Regions from separate parts of the Faecalibacterium sp. AM43-5AT genome, predicted to be linked through region 2. Evidence: predicted binding sites of a transcription regulator. Region 2 holds the regulator's gene; the other holds the start of a gene.

Region 1 (3,412 bases), on a different contig from region 2:
ATCGTTGGTGTAGTCCACGGGTGCAGACATGCACTCCGGATTATCGTTCAGGTAATCGTACATTTTCTGGGTGCCGGCACCGAAGGCGTAGACCTGACGGCCCTTGTCCAGCTGCTTGCATGCACCGGTGATCTTGCCGGCCTTGGCGATATCCACAAAGGCATCCACATACATTTCGGTGTGCACGCCCAGATCCTTCAAATCGCTCTGTGCGATCAGGCTGCCGATGGCATTGGGCATACCGCCGATGCCCAGCTGCAGGCAGGCACCGTTGGGGATCTGCGGAACGATCAGGTTGGCAACCTTCAGATCCACTTCGGTAGCAGCACCGGGAGCGGCCATCTGGCCGATGGGCGGGTTCTCGCCTTCCACGATGCCGGTGACCTGAGAAATGTGGATGCAGTTCTCCATGCCGCCAAGGCAGCGGGGCATGTTCTTGTTGACCTCAACGATGATCTTCTTGGCTTTTTCGCACACAGCACCCAGATGAGATGCACTGGGGCCGAAGTTGAAGTAGCCATGCTCGTCCATGGGGGTCACCTGGAACACCGCCACATCCAGCGGATCCGGGCTTTCGCGGTAGTAGCGGGGCAGCTCGGAATAACGGATGGGGGAGTAGAAGGAGAAGCCCTGTGCAATGGCCTTGCGCTCAATGCCGCCCATATGCCAGCTGTTCCATGTCATGTGTGCAGCGGGATCGTCGATCTGGAAGATCGCGGGCACCCACATCAGGATGCCGCCGCGGAAGTTGACACCTTCCAGCTCAGGCAGACGCTTTGCGATCTCGGCATCCACCGCCACAGGGGTGTTCACAGCCCAGCCGTAATCCACCCAGTCACCGCTTTTGACCAGTGCGGCAGCCTGAGCGGCGGTCATTTTCTTCTGAGCATACAGTTCCGTAAAATCCATTATAAACCATCCTCTCCTATAATAAAATAAAGGAATTGTAAATTTATCATTTACTCTTCCTGCGCGAACAAATCTTTGCAGGATGTTTACCACCTGTTGGCAATTTGAACACAGCTCTGACACAGGCGGACGATATCCTGACAACCAGCAGAAGGCAGCTGCCGGACAGGGCAGCAGATCTGCACAACTTAGTTATAACATTAACAATGTGCGGAATCAATAGTTTATCGAGAAAATTTTGGCCGACTGGCAATATGGACAAAATTCGCAGAGTTTTTGGACAATTGTTTGGTGCTGAAAAACCAAAAATCTTTACAAAAGGACTTGATAAAATTTTGACGATGTGGTTTACTTATAGCGTAGCAAGTTGCCGCGATGTGGCACAACGTTGATTGTTTAAAATTTAACGATAAAACGTACAGCTTGCACAAAATCTTGCACCCAAGACTGGAAAGTGCTATCATGGCAGAACCAAAACGCGCTTTTCACAGCGCCCAAGGAGGACACCAAACGATGGCAACAGCAGTTTATCCCGGTTCGTTCGATCCGGTCACAAAAGGGCATCTCGATATCATCAAGCGTGCGGCAAAGATCAACGATCATCTGATCGTGGCGGTGCTCAACAACAGCGCAAAGAATCCGCTGTTCACCGTGGAGGAACGCGTGGAGCTTCTAAAGGAATGCTGCAAGGGCATCCAGAATGTTTCGGTGGAGAGCTTCGACGGCCTGACCGTGGAGTTCGCCAAGAAACGGCACGCTTCGGTGATGGTGCGGGGCCTGCGGGCGGTGACGGATTTTGAAAACGAGATCCAGCTTGCGCAGACCAATCACGCACTGATGCCCGGCATCGAGACCATGTTTCTGGCAACGAGCATCAAGTGGAGCTACCTTTCATCCACCATTGTAAAAGAGGCAGCTTACTACGGCAGCGACATCAGCAAGTTCGTCACACCCAGTGTGGAAAAAGCGGTCAACGAAAAGTATGCGCTGATCCGGCAGAAAAAAGACCCTGAGACCTAATTTGTAAAAGCGCCTACGGGCGTTTTGATAAAAATGGCTTACGAAAAGTAACACATACACAATTCAGGAGGCTATTCACATGAAAAAGATCGTTATCGCATCTGCATGCCGTACCGCTATTGGCAAATTCGGCGGCACTCTGGCAAACGTTCCCGCAGTTGAGCTTGGCTCCATCGTCATCAAGGAAGCTCTGAACCGTGCAAACGTCGCTCCCGAGCAGGTCGATCATGTCTACATGGGCTGCGTCATTCAGGCCGGTCTGGGCCAGAACGTCGCTCGTCAGGCTGCTCTGAAGGCTGGCCTGCCCATCGAGACCCCGGCTGTCACTGTCAACGTGGTGTGCGGCTCCGGTCTGAACTGCGTCAATATGGCTGCTCAGATGATCGAGGCTGGCGATGCTGATATCGTGGTCGCAGGCGGCATGGAGAACATGGACATGGCTCCCTTCGCACTGCAGAAGGCTCGTTACGGCTACCGCATGGGCGCTCCTATGGGCAAGAGCGAGATCGTGGATACCATGGTCAACGATGCTCTGTGGGATGCCTGCGGCTTCAACAAGCACATGGGCATGACCGCTGAGAACGTCTGCACCAACGAGACCTATCAGAAGAAGTACGGCTACAGCCCCATCACCCGTGAGATGCTGGACGAGTTCTCATACAACAGCCAGCTGAAGGCTGACAAGGCCATCAAGGACGGCGCTTTCAAGGACGAGATCGTTCCCGTTGTGATCAAGGGCAAGAAGGGCGACACCGTGTTCGATACTGATGAAGGCCCCCGTCTGAGCGCTCCTGAAGTGCTGGCAAAGCTGAAGCCCGCTTTCACCAAGGACGGCATCGTGACCGCCGGCAACTCTTCCGCCATCAATGACGGCGCTGCTGCTCTGGTCATCATGAGCGAGGAGAAGGCTAAGGAGCTGGGCGTGAAGCCTCTGGCTACCTGGGTCGCAGGTGCTTTGGCTGGCGTTGAGCCGGAAGTCATGGGTCTGGGCCCCATCGCTGCTACCAAGAAGGTCATGGCTAAGACCGGCATGAGCGTTGCTGACATGGATCTGATCGAGGCCAACGAGGCATTTGCTGCTCAGTCTGTGGCTGTCAGCCAGGCTCTGAACTTTGATATGAGCAAGGTGAACGTCAACGGCGGCGCAATTGCTCTGGGCCACCCGGTCGGCGCTTCCGGCGCTCGTATCCTGGTCACCCTGCTGTATGCTATGAAGCATCGCGGTGCACACAAGGGCCTGGCTACCCTGTGCATCGGCGGCGGCATGGGCTGCGCTACCATCGTTGAGATGGACTAAGCTCCACCTCTTGGAATCCTGACTGAATGACAGACCCGGACGGGGAAGGAAACCGGAGAGCCTTTCCTCCGTCCGGGGGCTGTTTGTGATAATTGATAAGATTTGAATAGGAGGTTTTCACAATGGCATTTGTAAAAACCGAGGTGCAGGGTGCAGTTGAGATCATTACCATCGACCGCCCCAAGG
Region 2 (3,412 bases):
CCGCACCCTTTGCGTGCACGCCGCCAAACGCAGCGCACAGCCATTGCCACACCTCTGCCGGGGTCAGATCAAAAATGTACAGGCTGACACACAGTGCCAGCACGATCATGATCAGGGTTGCCGCGGGCCGTCCGCACAGCAGCAGCAGGCTGCCGCCCAGCAGTGCGCCCAACGCACCGCCGCCGATCCATGCATTCACGCCGTTTGCGTAGCAGGCAGCCGTCATCTGAAATGCCGACATGCCCTGCGGCTGGATATCGGAAAAAACGATCACCGTGCCGCAGGCAAACACCAGCCCAAGAACCAGCTTGAAGATCTTGGGCAGAAGGTCTTCGCCCCGGGTATACTGCACAGCAAGGCAGCACACTGCCGCGCCCAGCACAAAGCTGCCGCAGCCAAAAAGTCCGAACAGCACATCGTGCAGGGCCTTCCATGCCGAATCTCCCTCCACAAAGGCCAGCACCACCAGCAAAAGGCCTGCAAACAGGGTGCCAAGCCCCGCCGGAAGCCGCTGCTCGGCCCGCTTTTTGCGCGATGCTGCGCGCCGTGTTGTCGTTTTACGTTTTTTTGTTGCCATGTTTCTTTGTTCCCCGCGTTTGTAGTAGACACACTATTTGATTTTATTATTGTACCACGCAGGGAAGAAAATGGCAAACCTATTGTTGTACAAAATCGGCCTTCATTTGCGTTCGATCTCTTTATACAGCCACGCCAGCGCATCCGAAAGCCCGCCCAGCTCGTCGATGAGCTTTTCCTTCACGGCCCGGCGTCCATCCAGCACGGTGCCCATGTCCATCACCAGCTCGCCGGTGTGGAGCATCAGGTCGGTGTAGCGTTTTTCGGTCATGCCGCTGTGGGCCGCTACGAAGCCGGTGATGCGCTGCTGCATCTGCTCAAAGCTGCGCATGGTCTGCGGCACCCCCAGAATGACACCGGAATGCCGCACCGGGTGCACGGTCATGGTGGCTGTGGGCACGATGAAGCTGCGCCGGGCGCTGACGGCCAGCGGGATGCCGATGGAGTGCCCGCCGCCCAGCACAAGCGTTGCACTGGGTTTGGACACGCTGGCGATCAGCTCCGCCAGCGCAAGGCCTGCTTCCACATCCCCGCCTACCGTGTTCAGCAACACCAGCAGGCCTTCGATGCGAGGATCCTCCTGCGCGGCCACCAGCTGCGGGATGACATGCTCATACTTCGTGGTCTTCTGGCCCTGCGGCGCTTCCGAATGGCCTTCGATCTGGCCGATGACGGTCAGGCAGTGGATCACATGCTCCCCGCGGGCCAGCGTGACCGTGCCCAGATCTTCGATCTCTTCCTTTTCCAGCCGACGCTCGTCGGTCAGCTGCGTTTCATCGTTCATATGCTTTCCTCCTGCGTTTTCTGTCAGCATTCCCCAGCCTGTGCCGGGCTATGCAGACCCGCTGCAGCAAAAAAGCGGTAACATTTCATAAAATTTTTTTGAGAATGATTTGACATTCTCCATCGGTGCAGTATACTTTAAATAATTGATTGTAATATCTGCAATATGAACCCGTAAACGGATCGGGGTTTCTCTGCGCCGCATCTGTAAAGCAGGCAGCTGCGGCAAGTACTGCGATAGAGCGAAAGGAGAAAGTATTCTATGAACACCCCTGCAAAGGCTTCACTTCCCGTTATCAAGCGTCTTCCCAAATATTACCGCTATCTGCGCTCTCTGCAGGTGGACGGCATCAACAGCATTTCTTCCCGCGAGCTGGCTGCTCAGATGGGCACCACCGCTTCGCAGGTACGGCAGGACTTCAACTGCATCGGCGATGTGAATGGCCGGCAGGGCATCGGCTACTCGGTGGAAAACCTGCTCTCCATTCTGGAAGGCCTGCTGTTCGGCAACGGTGACCGCCTGCCCACCATCCTGATCGGCTGCGGCCGTCTGGGCAAGGCAGTGAGCCGCTTTATCACCACCGATACCAACGGCTACCGCCTGATCGCCGCCTTTGATGTGGCACAGAGCGAGGTAGGCAAGGAGATCAGCGGCATCCAGATCCGCCATATCGACGAGCTGGAGTCTTTCTGTGCCGAGCATCACCCCAAGGTCGCAGTGCTCTGTGTGCCCCGCGATGGTGCGGAACAGGTCAGCGGCCGTCTGGTAGATCTGGGCATCGAGGGCTTCTGGAACTTCTCCCACTATGACCTCTCTGTGCCGTATCCCGATGTGGTGGTGGAGAATGTCCATCTGGGCGACAGCCTGATGAGCCTTGGCTACCGCCTGCGCAATCAGGACTGAAGATACCTATCTATAGTAAATAAAAAGAAATAAAGACTGCTGCACAAGAGCAGCGGGCTCGCCCTCTCCGTCATTGCTAACGCAATGCCACCTCTCCCAGAGTGAGAGGCTTTGGCAGTATGGTCAGGTTTCCAGTTTTGCCAAGGGCTTTCCCCTTGATAGATTTCCCCCGGTCGGGGGAAAATGGCGAAGCCAAAAGGGAGAATAAGCTGCTGAGCAATGCGAAGCTGAGAGGGTGAGGACGCTAAAATAAAAACAGGTGCAGCAGTCTTTTCTGCTGTAAGGAGAATTTTTCAAATGGCAAAACTGTATTTCCGCTACGGCGCAATGAACAGCGGCAAAAGCACCGCCCTGATGCAGGTAGCCCACAACTACGAAGAACAGGGGATGCGGGTGCTGATCCTCAAGCCACAGGTGGACACCAAGGGCGGCGGTGAGCTGGTGAGCCGTCTGGGCGTGCGCCGCAAGGCTGATCTGTTGATCCCGCCGGAGACGGATGTATTCGAGGCCGTGCGCACGGCCAACGCTGACGGTGCGCCGCTGGCCTGCGTGCTGTGCGACGAGAGCCAGTTTTTCACTGCGCAGCAGGCAGAGCAGCTGTTCATGGTAACTGTGGACCTGAACATTCCGGTGATCTGCTACGGCCTGCGGGCAGATTTTTCACTCAAAGGCTTTCCCGGCTCCACCCGCCTGCTGGAGCTGGCCCACACCATCGAGGAGATGAAGACTATCTGCACCTGCGGCCGCAAGGCCATCTGCAACTGCCGCAGGGTGAACGGCAGGTTCGTCTTTGAGGGCGAGCAGGTGGCCATCGATTTGGAAAACGATGTGCAGTACGTGAGCATGTGCCCCCAGTGCTACTTCAAGGCAAAACGCGCGTTCTACGCCGAAAAAGCTGCTTCGCAGGTCGAATAAGCTTGTATACAAGACTGTTGTGTTCAACGACACGGCAGTCTTTCTTTTTTTCCCCGGCCCACAGGCGCTGTCCACGCAGCAGCGCAAAATATGTCGCTGTCGATGCTTCTTCACCCCCCAAAAGGGCGAAGAAGCACCGATTTCAACGCCTGCAGACCGGTGCCGGATGCCTGCTTCACGCGATTGATATATCAGAGTGCACATTTTTTGCACTATTGATATATCAGTTTGCAA

The links. Region 2 encodes Rex, which represses fermentation and respiration genes when NADH is low (regulators of the CRP and FNR family bind a similar motif). Its sites were predicted from a motif close to ATTGTTAANNNNTTAACAAT; they were not measured.
Region 1: a site for Rex is predicted at 1,301-1,320, ahead of coaD (pantetheine-phosphate adenylyltransferase). Genes of this name have one in related genera too.

What each region holds. Positions count from the first base shown of each region.
Region 1 covers NZ_QVGZ01000001.1:595,955-599,366, reverse strand. The annotation lists gene DW937_RS03180 (butyryl-CoA:acetate CoA-transferase) at 1-909, opposite strand, end outside; gene coaD (pantetheine-phosphate adenylyltransferase) at 1,423-1,929, shown strand; gene DW937_RS03170 (acetyl-CoA C-acetyltransferase) at 2,009-3,226, shown strand; gene DW937_RS03165 (enoyl-CoA hydratase-related protein) at 3,349-3,412, shown strand, end outside.
Region 2 covers NZ_QVGZ01000004.1:36,039-39,450, forward strand. The annotation lists gene DW937_RS06650 (DNA translocase FtsK) at 1-577, opposite strand, end outside; gene DW937_RS06655 (ATP-dependent Clp protease proteolytic subunit) at 680-1,360, opposite strand; gene DW937_RS06660 (redox-sensing transcriptional repressor Rex) at 1,622-2,263, shown strand; gene DW937_RS06665 (thymidine kinase) at 2,561-3,178, shown strand.